Regions from separate parts of the Tessaracoccus flavus genome, predicted to be linked through region 1. Evidence: predicted binding sites of a transcription regulator. Region 1 holds the regulator's gene; each other region holds the start of a gene.
The links. Region 1 encodes HrcA, which represses chaperone genes, less so after heat shock. Its sites were predicted from a motif close to TTGGCACTCGNNNNNNNCGAGTGCCAA; they were not measured.

Region 1 (7,271 bases):
GCCGTGTTGACGTTGTAGCGGCCGTCGGCGGTGTAGATCGCGGCGTTTCGGGCGACGCGGGAGGGGTTGACGCAGTCGAAGGTGTCCGCGCCCATCTCGATGGCCGCGAAGAAGTCGTCGGGCTCTGAGATGCCGAGAAGGTGTCGCGGTTTCGACTCGGGGAGCTCCTCGACCATCCAGCCGATGATCTCGCCCAGATTCTCTTTCTCCAGCGCACCGCCGAGGCCGAACCCGTCGAAGCTCTGGCCGTCGACCTCGAGCTCGGCGAGCCCCCGGGCCGCCCGCCGGCGGAGATCCTCGTACTGCGCACCCTGGATGACGCCGAACAGCGCCTGGTAGGGCTTGCCTGCCCGCTCGTCGGTCAGCCGACGGTGTTCCGCGAGGCACCGCTCCGCCCAGCGGTGCGTCCGCTCGACCGACTGCTCCTGATAGCCGCGGGTGTTCATGAGCGTGGTCAGCTCGTCGAAGGCGAACATGACGTCGGCGCCCAGTTGATGCTGGATCCGCATCGACACCTCCGGGGTGAACCGGTGCCGGGTGCCGTCCAGGTGAGACTTGAACGTCACCCCGTCGTCGTCGACGTGGGCCATGCGGGTCTTGCCCTCGGCGATCACATCGTCGTCCTGCAGCCCGGCGGTGTCCATGGCCAGGACCTTCTTGAAGCCGGCGCCGAGGCTCATCACCTGGAAGCCGCCGGAGTCGGTGAAGGTTGGCCCCGGCCAGTTCATGAAGGCCCCGAGACCGCCCGCCTCGTCGACGAGGTCCGCGCCGGGCTGGAGATAGAGGTGGTAGGCGTTGGCGAGGACTGCCTGCCCACCCAGCTCCGCTACGGCCTCGGGCAGCACGGCTTTGACCGTGGCCTTGGTGCCGACGACGATGAAGGCCGGGGTCTCGATCCGGCCGTGCGGCGTGTGGATGACGCCGGCGCGGCCGGGGGCGCCGTCGAGCCGGTGGGTGACGTCGAAGGAGAACGCCGCGGTCATCAGCGTCTCGCCACGACGTCGAGCTGCCCGAGGGCGACCGCGGCGGCGGTGGAGGTGCGCAGCACGCCGTCGCTGATCCGCACGGCGAGCGCGCCCGCCTCGGCGAAGCGGGTCAGTTCGTCCGGCGAGATGCCTCCCTCGGGGCCAACGACCAGCAGCCCCGTCCCTGCGGCAGCGAGTTCAACCTCCGCGATGTGTAGATCGGCGTCCTCATGCAGCACCAGGGCGACGTCGGCGTCGCGGATCGCCTCCGCGACATCGGCCGTCGACGCGGCGAGTACCTCCGGCGTCCACAGTCGACGCGACTGCTTCACAGCTTCCCGAGCCGTGGCGCGCCACTTTTCCAGCGCCTTGTCCCCTCGGTCCCCCTGCCAGCGCACGATCGAGCGGGATGCCTGCCAGGCGAGGATCCGTCTCGCACCGAGTTCTGTGGCCATCTGAACGGCGATCTCGCTCCGATCGCCCTTCGCCAGCGCCTGAGCCACTCCCCAGACGAGCGGCGGGGATGAGGCCCGGAGCACCTCGACGACCTCCACCTCGAGTTCGCGTCGCCCGACGTCCACCACCACGGCGCGCACTCCGAGCCCTTCGCCGTTGGCGAGCAGGACCCGCTCGCCGGGCGCTACGCGTTTGACCGCGGCGTGGTGCGCCTCTTCCCCCGAGACGGTCAGCCGGAGGCCGGCCGCCACGTCATCGCCGAAGGAGGCGAAGAACAGCGGATCGGTCACGAGAACCATTCGCTGAGCTTGCCGAACACTCCCCTGCCGCCCTTGGCGGCAACCGCCTCCGGGGCGGATTCGTCGCGCTCCTCCGCCAACTGCCGGAGCAGCTCCCGCTGCCGGTCGTCCAGCTTGGTCGGGGTTTGGACCAGGAGCGTCACGCCCAAGTCGCCCCGACCGCCGCCGCGCAGCCGTGGAACCCCTCGGCCCTTGAGCGCGATGCGCGTGCCCGACTGGGTCCCCGCCGGCACCTCGACGGCGACCTTGCGGTCCTCGACGTCTGACTTGTCCCACTCGCTCTCCAGCGTGGCGACGTCGATCGTGGTGCCGAGGGCGGCAGCCGTCATGGGCAGCTTCACGACCACTTCGAGATTGTCGCCCTCGCGCCTGAACGTCTCGTGTGCCAACACGTTGAGTTCGACGTAGAGATCGCCGGCGGGACCGCCGCCCGGGCCGACCTCCCCCTGGCTCTCCAGATGGATCCGGATGCCGGTCGAGACACCGGCAGGGATGCGCACCTGAAGCGTGCGGGAGGCCCGCACCCGGCCCTCGCCGGAGCACTCGCCGCACGGACGCGGGATGATGGTTCCGTATCCGCGGCAGGTGGGGCAGGCCTGCGAGGTTCGGATGTCGCCCAGGAAGCTCCGCTGGATCTGGGACACCTCGCCGGCGCCATCGCAGGTCGAGCAGGTCACAGGCTCGGAGCCGGGTTCGCCGCCCTGGCCCATGCACTTGGGGCACACGACCGCCGTATCGACCTTGACTGGCTTGGTCGTGCCGAACACCGCCTCGTGCAGCGCGAGGTTGATCCTGACGAGCGCGTCCTGGCCCTGGCGCACCCGCGAGCGGGGACCGCGGGAACCCGCCGCCCCGAACATGGCGTCGACGAGGTTCGTGAAGTCGAAGCCGCCGGCGAACCCGCCGCCGAAGCCCGAGAACCCGGCACCCTGGTGGGGATCGCCACCGCGGTCGAAGATCGCCCTCTTGTTGGGGTCGCTCAGCACCTCGTAGGCCTCGCCCAGCTCCTTGAACTGGTCGGCCGCGTCGTCGTCCTGCGCGACGTCGGGGTGCACCTTCATGGCACGCCTCCGGTAGGCCTTCTTGATGGCTTCGGGGGTCGCGTCGCGATCGACGCCAAGGATGGCGTAGTAGTCCTTGCTCATATCTCTCTTACGTGGGTCAACCAACAGTTAGGAATCTGCTTACGTAACGGGCGACGGCTCGTACGGCCGCGATGGTGGACGGATAGTCCATCCGGGTGGGGCCGAGCACGCCCAGGCTGGCGCTGAAGTCCGCGCCGTAGCCCGAGGCGATCAGGCTCGTGGCCTGGAACGGCTCGTCTGTGTTCTCCTGACCGATCCGGACCGTGACGTCGTCTCCGGCGGCCTCGCCCAAGAGCCGCATGAGGACCACCTGCTCCTCGAGCGCCTCGAGCAGCGGCCTCAGGTTCGCCTCGAAGAACGGCCCGGAGGCCAGGTTCGGCACGCCCGCCACCAACACATGAGCGGCGGGTTCGGCGGCGATCGCCTCGAGAAGTCCGGCGACCACCGGCCCAGCGAAACTCCTGGCGTCCGGCGCGACGCCCTCCAGGAGGGACGCGAGTGCGGAGGCGGCGTCGGCGGGAGTCTTCCCGATGACGGCCGCGAGTACCTTCGAGCGGAGAGCGTGGAGTTCTGATTCGTCGGTGACCGGCACCTCGAGTGTGGCCTGGTCCACCCGCCCGGAGGACTGGACCACGATTACGAGCACGCGGTCGGGCGTCAGCAGGATGAACTCGACGTGGCGGATGGTGGAGCGCTGGGCCACCGGGTACTGAACGATGGCGACCTGACGGGTCAGCTGCGCGAGGAGCCGCACGGTTCTCGTGACGAGATCGTCCACGTCGGCGGTGCCGTTCATGAACGACGTGATCGCCGTGCGTTCCGCCGATGAGAGCGGCTTGATCTGGGCCAGGCGGTCGACGAAGAGCCGATAGCCCTTATCGGTGGGGATGCGTCCGGCGCTGGTGTGGGGCTGCATGATGTAGCCCTCCTCCTCCAGCGCCGCCATGTCGTTGCGCACGGTGGCCGCGGACACGTCGAGCTTGTGTCTCTCGACGAGCGCCTTGGACCCCACCGGCTCACGACTGGAGACGTAGTCAGTGACGATGGCTTTGAGGACTTCGAGTTTTCGGTCGTCGAGCATGTCACCTCCCGGGTCTAGCTGGCACTCGCGTGAACCGAGTGCCAGTGTACCGCCCTCTAAGCTGGACGCCATGACGCTCAACTGGACCCCCGTGACCGCCCGCGTGCTGGTCGCCGCCGTCGAACCGCATCGAGTCAACGTCGGCCTCATCGTCGGCGAGAACGAGGCGATGCTCATCGACTCGGGCAACGACGCCGCGCAGGGGGCCGCCATCCTCGAGTCCGCAGGCGCCGTGGCAGGGGTCCCGGTCACTCGTGTCGCGCTGACGCACCATCACGACGACCACGTCGGCGGGCTGGCCGGAATGCCCGGACTGGAGGCAATCGCGCACGAGCACCTCGACTCGGACGCCATCACCAGACGGTTCTCCATGGCTCTGGCGGTCGACCTCGGTGGTCAGCGCGTGGAACTCCTGCACTTCGGCGATGCCCACACGCGTTCAGACGTCGTCGTCTTCGTTCCAGGCGAGAACGTTGTTTTCGCCGGCGACCTCCTCGAGGAGGGCGCGGATCCGCAGGTGGATGAGAGCAGTTCCTTGTCGAACTGGCCCACGGTCCTCGACGGCGTCCTCGGGGCCACCAACGACCGGACCTTGTTCGTCCCCGGGCACGGTGCGGCAATGGACCGCGATGTCGCCTTCGTCCAGCGCGCCGAGATCGCGATGCTCTACTCGCAGACCGAGATGCTGATCCAGCAGGGCGTCAGCGTGGAGGATGCCGCCTCAGCCACCGAGTGGCCCTTCGGGGCGGAGACATTGGCGACCGCCCTGCCGAAGGCCTACGACGAACTCGCTGCGCGGGGCATCACACCCAAGCGTCAACTTCCGATCAGTGCGCTCGCCCCCAGGAGCGGCACCTGACCGCTGCTGCTGAGGCTGGTCAGTGCGTGGGCCAATACTGCTGCGCGGCCATCCAGCTCAGCGTGTCGTTGGCAACGAGCAGCCCCCTGGACCGGTTGAGCAAGTTGTAGGCCATACCGTCGAGTGTGCGGCTGACGCCTCCCTGCTCCACGACCATGAGGCTCCCGGCCAGGTGGTCCCAGGGGTTGAGTGAGGTGTAGAAGACGAAGTCGGTGTCCCCATGCAGGATCGAGGGGTAGTCGAATGCGCACGCGAACTGGGTGCGAACGGCAGGGCTCAGCTGGCCGTCCGCGTCGAAGCCGACTAGCTTCTTCCGGCCGGCGGCACCGAGCGGAGGCCTGTTGTGGCGTGGCCGCTCGATGGGGCTGCCGTTCAGCTCCACCCCGTTGCCGCGCTCGACGGCGTAGCCGCGGTCGAACTCGGGCTGCCAGATCCACCCGCGGGTGGTGATCCCGCCCCGCGTTTCGGCCAGCATGACGCCGTACCTCTCGTCGCCGCGGGCGAAGTTTCCGGTGCCGTCGATCGGATCGATGATGAACGCGTGGTCGGCGTTGTGGAGACCGGCGAGCGTTGCAGTGTTGAGAAAGACGCCCTCCTCACCGACGACCACAGCATCCGGGTGTCGCTCTTGGAGGAGTGCGGTGAGGAACGTTTCGGCTTCCCTGTCGGCCACCGTGACGAGATCGCCGGGGCGGGCTTTCTCCTCGATGTCGGCATCGGTCAGCGCCCGGAATCGGGGCCGGATGACCTCGTCCGCCGTGCGGCGGAGAAGGTCCATGATCGCGTCGGTCTCCATGGCCCCCACCCTAGTGGCACCCGCCAGCTCGCGGCCTGACGGCGTGGCCGCCAGCGCGGGGCACGGACGGGTCGTAGCCGACATGCGGCGCGGATTGTCGCAGAACGTGGGCGGGGCTCAGGTCAGGGGATGCCACCGGGCTCGGGGTGATCACCGAAGCTGTCCCAGTCGCCGAATTCAGGCCGGGAGCGCCAGTGGCCGGAGACGTCCAGGCCCCTGTACTCCGAGATCCGGGCGTCCGGCACCGGCTTGACCACTTCCCGACATGTTGCTGTGCCGTCCTCGCGGAAGACCCAGGACTTGTGCGCCACGGACTGGGACAACGTACGTGGACCGATCTCGTCGTCGGGGTAGACGTAGGTCGCGTAGCCGTGCATGAACAAGCCACCCCTACCGTCCCGCTCGGAGTAGTCGAAGATCTCGGCAATCGAGCCTTCCGGGTCATACTTCAGGACGCGGAGTTGCGCGCCCCCGGGCTGCATACTAAGCGTGTAATCCGGCACGGTCCGACCCTGCGTGACCCTGCTCACCGAGAATTGGGGACCAACCTGGAAGCGGTCTCTCGCGGTCACCTCGTCGATCTCTTCGACCGGATGGCCCCTACGGACGTTCCACTTGAGGCCGTAGCGATATGTCATGGCGTCTCCTGCGATGTCGGCGTCGGCGTGTCTCGGTTCGCCCAGGTGGTACCGACAACTTCAGACCCCTCACCATACGATGTTTGGCTGCCATCTCGCGGACAACGCAGCACACCCAAGTTCATGAACGACGATGTGCCGCCCCAGGTCCGCATCGTCACCGCCAGAGCGCGTCACCGCGCGCGGCCCGCGGGTAGGGTCCCTTGCATGACGAATGCTGCGTGGTCCGCTGGTACCTGGTCGCATCCCCCTACAGCGGTGGTCGAGCGGGGGTCGGACCTGCTGGTGACTGCCGCTGAGGGCAGCGACGCATGGCGGATCACGTCCTACGGGTTCGTCCACGACAGCGAGCACGCCCTGTTGGCGCCGTTCGCCGTGGACAGCGCGGTGGAGGTCGAATTCACGGCCGACTTCACCAGCCAGTTCGACCAGGCCGGCGTCTTCGTACGAGTCTCAGCGGAGCATTGGGTGAAGGCCGGGGTCGAGTTCAGCGATGGCGCTCCGCAACTCGGTGCAGTGGTCACATCTCCTCGATCCGACTGGTCGCTCGCCCCCGTTCCCCACTGGGCGGGGACCCGGGTGCTGGTTCGGGTGAGCCGCAGCGACGGTGCCCTCACCATCCGGGCCAGGTCGGGGGATGGAGACCTCCAGCTGGTACGGGTGGTCCCCTTCGAGGACGGCATGGAGGCCTCCGCTGGACCGTTCGTGTGCGCACCCACCCGGGCCGGGCTCACCGTGACCCTGCACGCTTGGCGGATAGAGAAACCGGACCACAGCCTCCACTGACCGCGCGCGGCCCGCGGAGCCGGGCAACGCGACAGCTCGGTGTCCTGCCGGGCGCACCACCTGCAGCGACGAATGTCGAAAGACCAGTGAGGAGATGGCATGACCGCGGAAGTGTGGGCGATGACGCACCGGGCCCGCCAGCAGCTGGCCGACGACCTGGCCACGATCAGTGACGACGCGTGGCGTCGTTCGAGCCTGTGCCAGGGATGGAATGTCGAGCACGTCGTGGCGCATCTGACGGCGGTCGCCTCGGTGGGTTCGACCGCATGGGTGCGCAGCATCGTGCTGGCGGGCTTCCGCCCCTCC
Region 2 (7,271 bases), 1.3 Mb from region 1:
CTGCAGCAACACCTCGCGATCGGCGACGACGATCACCCGCGCAGCATCACGCTCGCGGACAGGTCGGTCATCTGTGAACGTGTCGGGCATGGGCCGCCTCGTCGTCGATGAGATCGCGCCAGCTCGACACCAGCTCGGAGTCGACGTAGGCCTTGAAGGACCCACCTGGCCTGGCCGGCGAGCCGATGTGGAAAGACCTGACCCCTGCACGCACCAGCCAGGGGACGTGTTCGGGCGTCAGCCCCCCGCCCGCCATGATGAGCCGTGCGACGTCCGCGTCGGCCCGGGCCCGCCGCAGGAGATCGTCGAGGCCGTGCTCGACTCCACGCACCGAGCCGGCCGTCAGTACCTGATCCACGCGCGGCAAAGCACGCACAGCCTTCCACGCGCGGTCCGCGTCAAGGCAGTGGTCGATGGCCCGGTGGAACGTCCAGGGGAAATCCCCGTCACCCACCAGCTCGGAGACCACCTCGCTGTCGATGCGGTTGAGTCCGTTGAGGAATCCGAGCACGACGCCGTCGGCTCCGGCGTCGAGGTAGGCGGCGATGAGACCCTGCATCCTCGTCACCTCGCCCCCATCGGTGCCGAACCCGGGACGCAGTCGGACCATCGGCCGGATCTGAATGGAGGTGGCGCGGCGCACCTTGTCCACGAGACGCGGTTCGGGCGACAGCCCGTCATCATCCATGGTGCCCAGCAGCTCGATGCGGTCGGCGCCGCCTGCTTCAGCCCGCTCCGCGTCCGCGGCGTGCAGCGCGATGACCTCCAACAGACTCATGGGCCCATCTTGCCTGCCCGCCGGCGGTTTTCCCGCGAGAAACCCCGGAAGGTAGAGTGCATCGGTGCAAAAGCCTCTCATCGCTGCGCCCGAACCCGCCGACGCAGGCGCCTGGTTCGACTTCCTCATCGAACAGCAGACCGTCACGTACCAGGGGATCGTGCGGCCGGACTTCGCAGAGGTGCAGTCGCAGTACCGCGACGAGTGGGTGCCCGACCTGGCCCGCCAGTTCGCGGATCCGGGCACGGCCAAGTTCGCCGTCGCGAAGGACGGGGAGAAGATCGTCGGGCTCGCCTCCGCCGTCGACGGACCGCAGCAGTGGGAGGTGCAGTACGGGCTGACCCCCTCGCCCGCCGATCGCGAGCTGGCGCGTCTCTACGTTTCGCCCGAGTTCCAGGGCACGGGGCTGGCGCTCGACCTGTTCCGCGCCGTCGACGATGGGCAGGACCTCTACCTGTGGCTGATCTCGGGCAACGCGCGCGCGGAGCGCTTCTACGTTCGCCGGGGGTTCGTGTCCCTCGATGAGTCGTTCCGCTCCGGCCCCAGCTGGGGCGGCGCGCCGATGCACCGGATGGTGCGCCGCTCCGCCTGAGTCACGCCCGTCAACCTGTTGGGCAATCCTCATTCCCATTCGATGGTGCCGGGAGGCTTCGGGGTCGTGTCGTACATGACGCGGTTGACGCCCTCGACCTCCGCGCAGATCCGCAGCGTGACCCGACGCAGCAGGTCCGGCGAGAGCTCAGCCACGTCGGCGCTCATCGCGTCGTTGCTGTGGACCGCGCGCAGCACGATCGCCTCGCCGTAGGTACGTACGCCGTCGGTGACGCCCACCGACCGGCACCCGGGGCACACCGTAAAGTACTGCCAGATGCTCTGGTCCAGACCCGCGGCGGCGATCTCGTCGCGAAAGATCTGGTCGGACTCCCGCACCATGCGGACCTTCTCCGGAGTGATCGCGCCGACCACCCGGACCCCGAGCCCCGGGCCCGGGAACGGCTGGCGCCACACGAGTTCGCGGGGTAGACCGATCGCCTCACCGAGCTCGCGGACCTCGTCCTTGTACAGGAACTTCACCGGCTCGACAAGGTCGAACACCATGTCCTCGGGCAGCCCGCCCACGTTGTGATGGCTCTTGACCACACCCTTGGCGGAGTCGGACTCGATGATGTCGGGGTAGATGGTGCCCTGCACGAGGAAGTCCACCTCGCCCAGCCTGGCGGCCTCCTCCTCGAAGACGCGGATGAACTCCTCGCCGATGATCTTGCGCTTCGCCTCGGGATCGTCGACGCCAGCAAGCTTCCCAAGGAACCGGTCCCGTGCGTCGACACTGATCAACCGCATGCCGAAGTTCCGCCCGAACAGCTCCGCCACCAGTTCCGGCTCGCCCGCGCGCATCAGGCCGTGGTCGACGAAGATGCAGGTCAGTTGATCCCCGACGGCCTTGTGGACGATGGCGGCGCACACGCTCGAGTCGACCCCGCCGGACAGGGCGCACAACACCGCGCGGTCGCCCACCTGATCGCGCACCTGCTGGACGACCGCGTCCAGGTACTCGGCGATCGATCCGGCGCCGGTGCGTTCGGCCAGCAGTGCGCGTTCCATGCGGGTGCTCCTTCTTCAGCGATGCGCGCCAGCCTAGTGCCGACGGCCGGCGTCGCCTTATCGCTTCTCACCGACGGTCGCGTCCCGTCCCACGCAGCGCACAGGGCGGCCCCGCCGAAGCGGGACCGCCCTGTGTGGCGAGTGTGGCAGCGGTGGCTCAGAAGCCGCCCATGCCGCCCATGCCGCCCATGTCGTCGCCACCGGGCATCGCGGGAGCCTTCTCGGGCTTGTCCGCGATGACGGCCTCGGTGGTGAGGAACAGGGCCGCGATCGACGCCGCGTTCTGCAGCGCGGAACGGGTGACCTTGGCCGGATCGATGATGCCGGCTTCGACCATGTTGACGTACTCGCCGGTGGCCGCGTTGAGGCCTTCGCCGACAGCCAGGTGCGAAACCTTTTCAGCGACGACGCCGCCCTCCAGACCCGCGTTCGCAGCGATCTGCTTGAGCGGGGCGGATGCAGCCGTGAACACGATCTGCGCGCCGACAGCCTCGTCACCGGTCAGGCCGTCGACCTTTGCGGCCTTCGACGCCTGCAGCAGCGCAACGCCACCGCCGGGGACGATGCCCTCCTCGACGGCCGCCTTCGCGTTGCGGACGGCGTCCTCGATGCGGTGCTTGCGCTCCTTGAGCTCGACCTCGGTGGCCGCGCCGACCTTGATGACGGCCACGCCGCCGGCCAGCTTGGCGAGGCGCTCCTGGAGCTTCTCGCGGTCGTACTCGGAGTCGGAGTTCTCGATCTCGCGACGGATCTGGGCCACGCGGCCTTCGATCTGAGCCGACTCGCCGGCGCCCTCGATGATGGTGGTCTCGTCCTTGGTGACCATGACCGACCGGGCCTGGCCGAGCAGGTCGAGCGACACGGCGTCGAGCGAGAGGCCGACCTCTTCGGAGATGACCTGAGCGCCGGTGAGGATCGCGATGTCGGTCAGCATGGCCTTGCGACGGTCACCGAAGCCGGGCGCCTTGACGGCGATCGACTTGAAGGTGCCACGGATCTTGTTGACGATGAGACCGGCGAGGGCCTCACCTTCGACGTCCTCGGCGATGACCAGCAGCGGCTTGCCGGACTGCATGACCTTCTCGAGCACGGGCAGGAGGTCCTTGAGCGAGGAGACCTTCGAGTTGACGAGCAGGATGTAGGGGTCGTCGAGGGTCGCTTCCATCCGCTCCGCGTCCGTGACGAAGTACGGGGAGATGTAACCCTTGTCGAACCGCATGCCCTCGGTGAGCTCGAGATCGAGGCCGAACGTGTTCGACTCCTCGACCGTGATGACGCCCTCCTTGCCGACCTTGTCCATCGCCTCGGCGATGATCTCGCCGACGCCGGTATCGGCGGCGGAGATGGAGGCGGTCTGAGCGATCTGCTCCTTGGTCTCCACGTCGATGGCCATCTCGGCCAGCTTCTCGGTGATCGCGGTGACAGCGGTCTCGATGCCCTTCTTCAGGCCCATCGGGTTCGCGCCGGCCGTGACGTTGCGGAGACCCTCGCGGACCATCGCCTGGGCGATGACCGTGGCGGTGGTGGTGCCGTCGCCCGCGACGTCGTCGGTCTTCTTGGCGACCTCCTTGACGAGCTCGGCGCCGATGCGCTCGTAGGGATCCTCGAGCTCGATCTCCTTGGCGATGGAGACGCCGTCGTTGGTAATGGTGGGGGCTCCCCACTTCTTCTCCAGGACGACGTTGCGGCCCTTGGGACCAAGCGTCACCTTGACGGCGTCGGCGAGCGTGTTCATGCCACGCTCGAGAGCGCGACGCGCCTCTTCGTTGAATTCAATCAGCTTTGCCATGGTGTTTCGGGAGTCCTCCCGTCGATGGGGCGTGGCCGCCCCGGGGTTTATGTCTTCAGTTGGCTGTGAATCGCGGTGCCCGCGACGGACGACCACAGGGGCCTCACCGGCGATTCGGTAGCACTCGGGCCAGCCGAGTGCTAACCCAATTATTAGCACTCTCCCCAAACGAGTGCAAAGATTCTGATACTCGGGGCCCCCGCGGCCGACCCCCCGACGAGGAGGACAGAACATGGACACCCCACGCGTCCTGAGGGACATCGCCAACGTACTCAACCTGTCCACGCCCCTTGGCCTCGTGCTGGGCGCGGTGGCGCGGGGTCGATTCCGTCGTCGATCGTCCCTTGTCATCGTCGACCGGGCCCGTCTGCCCCTGCTGCGCGCGAGTGCGGTGACGGTCGGCAGCGTCGTGATCATCCCCACCCGTTCCCTGGAGGAAGCCGAGGCGCGCGTCCCGACGCTCATGGCGCATGAGGATGAGCACGCCTGGCAATGGGCCTACTGCCTTGGGCTTCCGTTCGTGCCGCTCTACGTGGCGTCGATGGCGTGGTCCATGGTGCGCAGCGGCGACCGGGCCACCGCCAACCATTTCGAGGTGCAGGCGGGTCTGGCCGCAGGCGGCTATCGGGAGGGTCAGAAGAGGCCGGTCCGGGAGGGGATCAGACGGCTGCTGAGGGGGTGACCCCGGATCAGGCGTGCAGGCGGCGCGCCGAGCGGAGCTGCTGTCGACGCGAGCGTTCGCGGCGCAGGCGCTTCACCAGCAGGGGCTTGTATTCGAGTGCCTCGGGGGCGTCGATCAGCGCGTTGAGCAGCTGGTAGTACTTCGTCGAGGTCAGCTGGAACCGCTCCATGATGGCCTGTTCCTTCGGCACCGGCGACTTGTACCACCCGTCCTCGAAGTCCAGGACGGCGGCGTCGCGCGCCGAGAGTTCGACTCCGTGGGCGAAGGTCGTGGCCTGAGACATGCCGACAGTCTAAGGGGAAAATCACAAGGGTGTCATTACCCTCCTAGAAAGGGTGTCGTCGGCGGGGGGTAGAGTCGACTCCGCCCTCAAACTCTTCGATGATAAGGACTGATCGCAGCCATGCGTCGACTCACCGGCCACGTCCAGCACTTCGCCTGGGGAAGCCACGACGAGATCCCCGCGATTCTTCGTCGCGAGCCGGACGGCCAGCCGTGGGCCGAGTACTGGCTCGGAACGCACCCGGGAGGTCCTGCCCACCTCGAGGACGGCACCTCGCTCGAGGACTTCCTGCTCAGCCACCCGGAGATGATCGGCGAGGCGACGCACGCGGCGTTCGGCGCCAGGCTGCCCTTCCTGCTCAAGCTTCTGTCGGCGGGCAGCCCGCTGAGTTTGCAGGCCCATCCTTCACGGGAACAGGCCGAGGTGGGCTACGCCCGCGAGTCGCTGCTCGGCCTCGACCCAGCGGATCCCACGCGCGTCTTCAAGGACGACTGGCCCAAGCCCGAGGCGATCGTCGCGCTCACTCCGTTCGAGGGCCTGCTCGGGTTCCGCGATCCGGTCGAGACCGCGGGCCTCTTCGAGGGCTTGGGCGTTGCGGACGAGCTGCAGTCTGTCATCGGGCCGCTGCGCGACCGCTCCGACATCCTCGGCCTGCAGGAGGTCTTCCTCGACGTCCTGAGCCTGGAGGACGATCGTCGCCACCTCGTCGACGAGGTGCTCGCCGCCGCCGTCAACCACCTCCAGGCGCCGGGAGCACTGGGCGAGTTCGCCCGGACCGCCGTCGAACTGGACGAACACTTCCCCGGCGATCCGGGCATCCTCGCCGCACTGCTCCTCAACCGCATTTCGCTCGAACCAGGGCAGGCCGTGGCGCTGGAGGCCGGCGTCATGCACGCCTACCTGCGCGGCACGGGCGTGGAGATCATGGCCAACTCCGACAACGTGATCCGCGGGGGGCTCACCAAGAAGCACATCGACGTCGACGGCCTCCTGCACGTCGTGGACTTCACCCCGCTCGTGCCGCACATCCTCAACGCCGAGGGTGCCGACGGCATCTACGTCTACCCAACGCCCTTCCCGGAGTTCGAGCTGTGGCTCGTCTCCCCGGTCTCGGACGACACCCTCAACCTGCCGCGGTCCGACTCGGCGCGCATCGCGCTGGTCACCGACGGGGAGTTCCACCTGGAGGGCGACGACGGGATCCGGCGCCTGGGCTGCGGTGACGCCGCCTTCCTGTGCGCCGATGAGCACGTGGCCCTCACGGGCCAGGGACAGCTCTTCGTCGCCGCCTCCGGCGCATGACGGGCCGTGGACTTTTCGTTCTGAGCGATTGATTGGCACAATAGCCGGGCTGCCTCCTTAGCTCAGCGGCCAGAGCGCTCGCCTTGTAAGCGAGTGGTCGAGGGTTCGACTCCCTCAGGAGGCTCCACTGCCCCCGTCTCCGGCGCGGGGGTGCGCAAACCGACAGGAATCCTTCATGGCGCCCGAACCCAGCAAGTGGACACGCATCATCGCGGCCGACCCCAGCCACTCCGCCCGCTACATCCAGCGGTTCAAGACCATGGAGGCCGAGGGGCACGACCTGGGCGGCGAAGCGCGCACCGTCGACGCCATGGTGCCGCGCGGCTCCCGCATCCTCGACGCAGGCTGCGGGCCGGGCCGAGTGGGAGGCCGCCTGCACGCGATGGGGCACACGGTCGTCGGCGTCGATGTCGATTCCGCGCTCATCGCAGCCGCCGAGCAGGACTACCCCGGCCCGACCTGGATCACGGGGGATCTGGCCGAGCTCGACCTGCCGTCCCACGGGATCTCAGAGCCCTTCGACGTCATCGTGGCCGCCGGTAACGTCATGGGGTTCCTCGCCCCCTCGACGCGGGTCGATGTGCTGCGCAGGTTCGCCGACCACCTCGCCCCCGAGGGTCGCGCGATCATCGGCTTCGGCGGCGGCCGTGGCTACGAGTTCAGCGATTTCTTCGCGGATCTCGACGAGGCGGGCCTCGCGCTCGACCTTCCGTTGGAGACCTGGGACCTTCGCCCCTTCACCGCAGCGTCGACGTTCCTCGTCGCCATCTGCCGCCGCGCCTGACCCGGAGCCTCAGCGTTGGGCGACGGGTGCCCGGTGAGGCCTACCCGGCGT
Region 3 (7,271 bases), 1.0 Mb from region 1:
CAGCGGGGTGACCGGGTCAGCTCCCACCCTGGCCGCTGACGCGCCCATCCGGTCACCCGGTTCGATTGCCCAGGTGGGCGACCACGATCTCCCCGCCCCTGGGCAGCCCGCCATCGAACGTGATCGGCACCGGCAGGGCGGCGCCCACGTCCAGCCGGTCGATCGCCTGCACGTGCACGTGCGGCTCGGTGCTGTTGCCCGAGTTGCCGCACCGACCCACTGGGTCACCGGCGCGCACGGGCTGATCGACGCGGACGCTGACCGAGCCCTGCTGCAGGTGGCACAGCGCCACCACATCGCCTGTGGCGCAGCGGATCAGCACGTGGTTGCCGGCCAGCGCGAGCCAGCCCTCGGCGACCCTCCGACCCTGGGTCACGGCATACCCGACGGAGGACAGACCACGGTATGCGGCGTGGTCGAGCTCGGCGCCGTGGGCCGCGACAACGACCCCGTCGACCGGGGCCAGGATCGCTCGCCGGAAGCCCGGAAAGGCGTCCGGGGCCTGCGGGCGCAGCAGCGACCGGAGTCCGAACGGCGCCGTCCGCCCCCTGTCGTCGACCGGCACGAAATCGATCGCGTAGGACGTGGCGAAGGCGGTCGTCCCGTGGCTGGGCACCCGGTCCGCGGGGCTGTTCTGTACGAGCCAGCGGCCGGTGAAGGGGTAGCGCAGGTCCATCGCCACGGCCTGCTCAGCCCAGCCGGCGACGTCGGGGAAGCTCTGCCCGGCGGCCCGCTCGTCGCCGTCGACGTCCGGGCGCGCGCACCTCTGTGGGACCGGTGATCTGGCCCTTGCCCGTCATGGTGCCGCTGCTCATAGCTCCCCCTCACTCAAAGGTAAGGAATGGGAGTGGGGCGCGCAAGGGCGACCGGTGCCGGCTGCGGGCGGATCGCCACGTAGGTTGGGTGGATGGACTACTTCACCGATGACCCACGCTCGAACTGGCAGAGGCTCCTCGTCGGCGATCTCTACATCGCCGACGACCCCACGATGGCGGAGCGCTCCACGAGGGCCACGAGGCTGAGCGACGAGTATCACCGAGCCTACGTGAAGGGCCGCGAGGATGCCGGAGAGATCCTCGCCGAACTGCTGGGAAGCATGGGCCGCGACGTCTGGGTCCGGCCTCCGCTGTACGTCGACTACGGCGAGTTCATCCACATCGGCGACGGCACCCAGATCAACTTCAACCTGACCGCGCTGGATGTGGCCCCCATCACCATCGGCAGGGACTGCCTCATCGGCCCCAACGTCCAACTGCTGACCGCCTGGCACCCGATCGAGCCCCAGCCGCGGCGAGACAAGCTCGAATCGGCCTCGCCGATCACCCTCCAGGACAACGTCTGGCTCGGCGGCGGGGTCATCGTGCTGCCCGGGGTCACCATCGGCGAGAACTCGATCGTGGGGGCCGGCGCGGTCGTCACCTCCGACATCCCGGCCGATTCGATCGCCGTCGGCAACCCCGCCCGCGTGATCCGTAGCGTGACGGAGGGCGACGCTAAGCGTTAGCAGCCACCCTGGTGCCCGCCCCCCGACGGCGAATCTCCGGCCTGGGTGGGGCCCCGGGGGAGCGCTGCCCGTCGGCACCCCAGACGGTGTAGCCGCCGTCGGCCAGCATCTCCAGATCCTCCTCGCCTGCCTGGCCCTGGGAGGTCAGGTAGTCACCCAGGAACAGGGAGTTGCAGATCTCCAGGGAGAGCGGCTGCAACGAGCGCAGGTGCTGCTCGCGGCCGGCCGAGACCCGCACGTCGGCCGAGCCGTGGACCAGGCGGATCATCGCCAGGATGCGCAGGCATTTCTGCGGGGTCAGTTCGGAATGCCCCTCGAGCGGGGTGCCGTCGAACGGCATGAGGAAGTTGACGGGCACCGAGTCGGCGCCGATCTCCTTCAGTTGAAAGGCCACCTCGACGAGCTGCTCGTCGCTCTCGCCCATGCCCGCGATCAGGCCTGAGCAGGCCGAGAGCCCGTGCTCCCGGGCGTGCTGCACGGTGTCCTTCCGGTCGTCGTAGTCGTGGGTGGTGCAGATGTTGTCGTAGTGCGACTCGGCGGTGTTGAGGTTGTGGTTGTACGCGTCGGCGCCGGCGGAGGCGAGCCGCTCGGCCTGGCCGTCCTTGAGGATGCCGAGGCAGGCGCACACCTCGACTCCGGGGTTGTCCTCCTTGAGGTCCTCGATGATCCTGCCCACTCGGTCGACGTCGCGGTTCGAGGGCCCGCGGCCGGAGGCGACGAGGCAGACGCGCCCTGCGCCGGCCCGGATCCCCGCCTTGGCCGCTTCCAGGGCGTCCTCGTGCGTCAGCCACGTGTAGCGCAGGATCTCGGCATCGGAGCCGAGGCGCTGCGAGCAGTAGAAGCAGTCCTCGGGGCACTTGCCGGACTTCAGGTTGACCAGGTAGTTCACCTTCATCGTCGCCCCGTGGAAGTGGCGGCGCACCCGTCCGGCGGCCGCGACCAGCTCGTAGGTGAGCTCGTCGGGCAGCCGGAGGACGGCGAGCGCCTCGTCCGTGGTGATGGTGCCGCCGTCGATGACGCGGCTGGCCAGGGCGTTGAGATCCACGATGCTCCCTCGGATGGGTTTGAACAGTGTTCAGGAGTTTAACAGTGTTCAAATCCGTTGCGGGTGGGTGGTCGGCAGTCTTGGCACTCGGCTTGATTGAGTGCTAGCTCGGGTATAACTTTGGGTTAGCACTCGGGTAACCCGGGTGCTAACGGCCGAGCGGCACCCGCGACGACGCACGGCCACCTGAACCAGACGAGATCCGCCGGCTCTGCCGGATAAGACAAGAAAGGTGTTGAACGTGGCAACCACGATCAAGCCGCTCGAGGACCGCATCCTCATCCAGCCCCTCGAGGCCACCACCCAGACGGCGTCGGGCATCTACATCCCGGACACCGCGAAGGAGAAGCCCCAGGAGGGCAAGGTCATCGCCACCGGCCCCGGCCGCATCGATGACAAGGGCAACCGCGTTCCCCTCGACGTTGCCGAGGGCGACGTCGTCATCTTCTCCAAGTACGGCGGCACCGAGGTCAAGTACGACGGCCAGGAGTACCTGCTCCTGAACGCCCGCGACATCCTCGCCGTAGTCTCCAAGTAATCGACGGGGGTCGGCCACCCGCCGCCCCCGACTGAAGAAGAATTAGGAATCACATGCCGAAGATTCTCGCTTTCGACGAGGAGGCCCGCCGCGCGCTCGAGCGTGGTGTCGACGCCCTCGCCAACACCGTCAAGGTGACGCTGGGCCCCAAGGGCCGCTACGTCGTTCTCGACAAGAAGTGGGGAGCCCCGACCATCACCAACGACGGCGTCACCGTCGCCAAGGAGGTCGAGCTCGACGATCCCTACGAGGATCTGGGAGCCCAGCTCGCCAAGGAAGTCGCCACCAAGACCAACGATGTCGCCGGCGACGGCACCACCACCGCCACCGTCCTGGCACAGGCCATGGTCCACCAGGGCCTTCGGGCTGTCGCCGCAGGCGCCAACCCCGTCGGGCTCAAGCGCGGCATCGACAAGGCCGTGGAGGCTGTCGTCGAGCGCCTGCGTGAGAACGCCCGGCCCGTTGACACCACCGCCGACATGGCGTCGGTCGCCACCATCTCGTCGCGCGACGAGCAGATCGGCGCCCTGATCGCCGAGGCCTTCGACAAGGTCGGCAAGGACGGGGTCATCACGGTTGACGAGTCCAACACGTTCGGCACCGACCTCGAGTTCACCGAGGGCATGCAGTTCGACAAGGGCTACCTCTCGCCGTACTTCGTGACCGACGCCGATCGCATGGAGGCCGTGCTTGAGGATCCGTACATCCTGATCCACAGCGGCAAGATCTCCTCGATGAACGATCTGCTCCCGCTGCTGGAGAAGGTCATCGCCGCCAAGGGCACCTTGTTCATCGTGGCCGAGGACGTCGACGGAGAGGCTCTGTCCACGCTCGTGGTCAACAAGATCCGTGGCACCTTCACGTCGGTGGCTGTCAAGGCTCCCGCCTTCGGCGATCGCCGCAAGGCCATGCTCGAGGACATCGCCATCCTCACCGGCGGCCAGGTTGTCGCCCCCGAGGTGGGCCTCAAGCTCGACCAGGTCGGTCTCGAGGTGCTCGGCCGCGCCCGGCGCATCGTCGTCACGAAGGACAACACCACGATCGTCGACGGCCACGGGGAGCACTCCGAGGTGGCCGGTCGCGTCGCGCAGCTGCGTGCCGAGATCGAGCGCACCGATTCCGACTGGGACCGTGAGAAGCTGCAGGAGCGAGTCGCCAAGCTCGCCGGCGGCGTCTGCGTGATCAAGGTCGGCGCCGCCACCGAGGTGGAGCTGAAGGAGAAGAAGCACCGCATCGAGGACGCCGTCTCGGCGACCCGTGCGGCGATCGAGGAAGGCATCGTCGCAGGAGGCGGTTCCGCCCTCATCCACGCCGGTGCAGTCCTGAAGGACGGCCTCGGTTTCCAGGGCGACGAGAAGGCGGGTGTCTCCGTCGTTGCGAAGGCGCTGGCCGAGCCGCTGCGCTGGATCGCTGAGAATGGCGGTGAGGCGGGCTACGTCATCACGGCCAAGGTCGCGGAGCTCGAGGTCGGTCACGGCTACAACGCGAAGATCGGCGAGTACCAGAACCTCGTCGAGAACGGCGTCATCGACCCCGTCAAGGTGACCCGCTCTGCGCTCGCGAACGCCGCGTCGATCGCTTCGCTGCTGCTGACCACCGAGACGCTCGTGGTCGACAAGCCCGAAGAGGACTGACCCGTCAGTTGAGCTGAAGAGCCCCGCCCGGACCATCCGGGTGGGGCTCTTTGTCTGTGAGGGGCAACCGCGCCCGGTTCCGGCGGCGAGTCGGGCGGTTGCTACCGTTGCGCTGTGACGGCTCCTTCCACGCGACAGGGTTTCGCCTCAGCGCTGCGTGAGGCGCGGGTGCGCCATGGACTGTCGCTGCGTGCGGCCGCGCGCCGAGTCGGCCTTCCTCCCTCAACGCTGCAGGGGTGGTTCGACGGCCGCCACCTGCCGACGCTGGCGCTTCAGGATCAGTTCGTGGTGCTCCTTCACGAGCTGGGGCTCGGTGACGAGTCGGACGCCTGGCTCAGGGTGCTGGACGGGCTTCGTGGAGGCGGGTTGGTGGGCACCAACCCCTATCAGGGCATCCAGCCGTACGCCGCCGACGATGCTGAGCGCTATTTCGGCCGGGAGCGGGCCTTGGATGACCTGGTGGACAAGGTGCGGGCCGTCCAGACCGCCGGAGGGGCGAGGATTGTGGCGGTCGTCGGCCTGTCCGGAGCCGGGAAGACCTCCCTGCTCAACGCGGGCCTGGTGGGGATCGAATGCCGGGGCGGCGGTCGCCTCGCGGAGTTCGCCTGTGTCACGCTCAGCGCCCAGCAGGTGACCGAATGGGTACCGGGGGACACCCCGACCCTCCTGATCGTCGACCACTTCGAAGTCCTGCGCAACGCGGACGAAGCGCACCGGGAGGGGGTGCTCGCGGCCCTCGATGCGTTACCGGCCAACGTGACGACGGTGATCGGCATGGTTGCAGACGCGTACGGACACGCCCTCAGCGATCGGCGGCTCCAGGCCGCCCTGTCCGCCCCGGTACTGCTCGGCCCCTTGACCGAGCAGGAGTTTGCCCAGATCATCCGCCTCCCGGCCCAACGCAGCGGACGCCCCGTGGACGAGGCCCTCGTGGCGCTGCTCCAGCAGGACCTCCGGCGCTATGGGCCGCCGCCGGCGTCGGTGCTGCCCCTGCTCTCCAATGCGCTCTTCCGTGCGTGGGACCACGCCTCGGGGCAGAGCGTCACTGTGGAGGATTACGTGGAGACCGGGGGGCTCTGGGGCGGCCTTGAGCACCTCGCGGAAGAAGTGTTCGCGGATTCGTCAGCCGAGGAGCAGGAGCGCATCCGCGCACTGCTGCTCTCCCTCGTCCAGGTCAGCGCCGACGGATTCGAACGCAGGTCCATCGACATGTCGGCGATCGCGGAGGAGGACCTGGCGTTCGTCGACCGCTTCCTGTCCGCGCGCCTGTTGAGCATCACGGGCTCGTCCCTGGTCGTCAGCCACTCAGCACTGCTTCGCCAATGGGGTCGGCTGCGCTCCTGGGCCGAGGAGGCCCGGGACGCGCTGTTGCTCAGACGCCGGCTCAGCAAGGCGGCCGAGGTCTGGGAGGAGTCGGGTCGGGACCCCGACACCCTGGTCCCCGTGGCCGCGCTCGAACCGGCCGCGCACGGCATGGCACTCAACCACCTGGAGCAGGACTTCCTCGACGCCAGCCGGGCCAAGGAGGGCGAGCGCGCCGCGGCGCACGCCGGGGAGATCCGGAAACTCCGGCGGCTGAATGCGCTCATCACGGCGCTCGGTGCGATCGTCACCGTGCTGCTCATCATCGCCGTGTCCTCCGCCGCACGGCTCGAGCAGGTCAGCTCCGAGGCCGAACTCGCCAAGGCAGAGGCGCAGTCGAGGCAGTTGGCGCTCGTGGCGGAGGAGATGCGCAGGGGTGACCGCAACGTCGCAGCCCAGGTGAGCGTGGCGGCGCATCGCCTCTCCGACACGATGGAGGCGCGGGCCGCGGTGCTCAAGTCAGCTGGAGAACAGGTCCCGACGCGGATCCTGGGGCCGGCCGGAACGGTGCGCGTGGAGTCGGCTCCCGGCAGCGCGCTCGTGGCGAGCTCGTCGTCCGACGGTGTCGTGCGGGTGTGGCGCAACGGCCAGTTCGCCGCCCCCGCTGCACAGTTCACGGTGGTGGACGGGCAGCTCTTCGGCCTCGCCTTTTCGCTCGACCAGGGGCGCGAGTTCCTGGCCGTCGCGGGCCAGGGCACGGCGAGCGTCTGGGATGTCACTGGCGACGAGCCCCGCCGGCTCGGGGAGGTCGGTGGGGACTCGGTCGCGTACTCCGCGGCTCTCGGCGACGGCGCCGCCTACTTCGGCATGATCGACGGCACCGTGCGGCGGATGGATCTCGGCGATCCCGAGGCCAGGCTTGAAGCGTGGTCCCACCCGTCGGGGGCGGCGGTCCAGGCGCTGGCGGTGAGCCCCGCCGACGGATCGGTGGTGGCCGGATCCGATCTGATTTTGGCCCACTGGACGTCCGACGGTGAGGAACTGCCCGCGGTGGCGTTGTCACGCTGGGTGAACAAAGCGGTATTCGACCCTGAGGGAACGTCGCTGGTTGCCGTGGGCGGGGGAGGCACGACGACGCTGCTTACGGCCCGACCCACCGGTCTGGAACTGGTCACGGCGCTGGAGTTCGGCCCGCTGGCGCTCCACAGCGTCGCCGTCACAGAGGATCGCATCGTCGTCGGTTCCGGC

Region 2: a site for HrcA is predicted at 4,287-4,313, ahead of groL (chaperonin GroEL). Genes of this name have one in related genera too.
Region 3: a site for HrcA is predicted at 2,630-2,656, ahead of groES (co-chaperone GroES). Genes of this name have one in related genera too.

Annotation. Positions count from the first base shown of each region.
Region 1 is NZ_CP019605.1:1,093,835-1,101,105, reverse strand. Features, by position in the region: gene tgt (tRNA guanosine(34) transglycosylase Tgt) at 1-983, opposite strand, end outside; gene RPIT_RS04930 (16S rRNA (uracil(1498)-N(3))-methyltransferase) at 983-1,720, opposite strand; gene dnaJ (molecular chaperone DnaJ) at 1,708-2,865, opposite strand; gene hrcA (heat-inducible transcriptional repressor HrcA) at 2,882-3,886, opposite strand; gene RPIT_RS04915 (MBL fold metallo-hydrolase) at 3,957-4,745, shown strand; gene RPIT_RS04910 (inositol monophosphatase family protein) at 4,765-5,541, opposite strand; gene RPIT_RS04905 (hypothetical protein) at 5,664-6,179, opposite strand; gene RPIT_RS04900 (DUF1349 domain-containing protein) at 6,387-6,965, shown strand; gene RPIT_RS04895 (maleylpyruvate isomerase family mycothiol-dependent enzyme) at 7,065-7,271, shown strand, end outside.
Region 2 is NZ_CP019605.1:2,391,332-2,398,602, forward strand. Features, by position in the region: gene RPIT_RS11085 (NUDIX hydrolase) at 1-90, opposite strand, end outside; gene RPIT_RS11090 (copper homeostasis protein CutC) at 68-778, opposite strand; gene RPIT_RS11095 (GNAT family N-acetyltransferase) at 843-1,370, shown strand; gene guaA (glutamine-hydrolyzing GMP synthase) at 1,400-2,380, opposite strand; gene groL (chaperonin GroEL) at 2,538-4,169, opposite strand; gene RPIT_RS11110 (hypothetical protein) at 4,402-4,851, shown strand; gene RPIT_RS11115 (DUF3263 domain-containing protein) at 4,859-5,134, opposite strand; gene manA (mannose-6-phosphate isomerase, class I) at 5,255-6,436, shown strand; tRNA gene RPIT_RS11125 (tRNA-Thr) at 6,488-6,563, shown strand; gene RPIT_RS11130 (class I SAM-dependent methyltransferase) at 6,612-7,220, shown strand; gene RPIT_RS11135 (DedA family protein) at 7,261-7,271, opposite strand, start outside.
Region 3 is NZ_CP019605.1:2,134,092-2,141,362, reverse strand. Features, by position in the region: gene RPIT_RS15780 (5-oxoprolinase subunit B/C family protein) at 1-39, shown strand, start outside; gene RPIT_RS09890 (M23 family metallopeptidase) at 53-676, opposite strand; gene RPIT_RS15955 (hypothetical protein) at 690-815, opposite strand; gene RPIT_RS15990 (sugar O-acetyltransferase) at 908-1,504, shown strand; gene bioB (biotin synthase BioB) at 1,494-2,549, opposite strand; gene groES (co-chaperone GroES) at 2,791-3,087, shown strand; gene groL (chaperonin GroEL) at 3,141-4,721, shown strand; gene RPIT_RS09865 (nSTAND1 domain-containing NTPase) at 4,836-7,271, shown strand, end outside.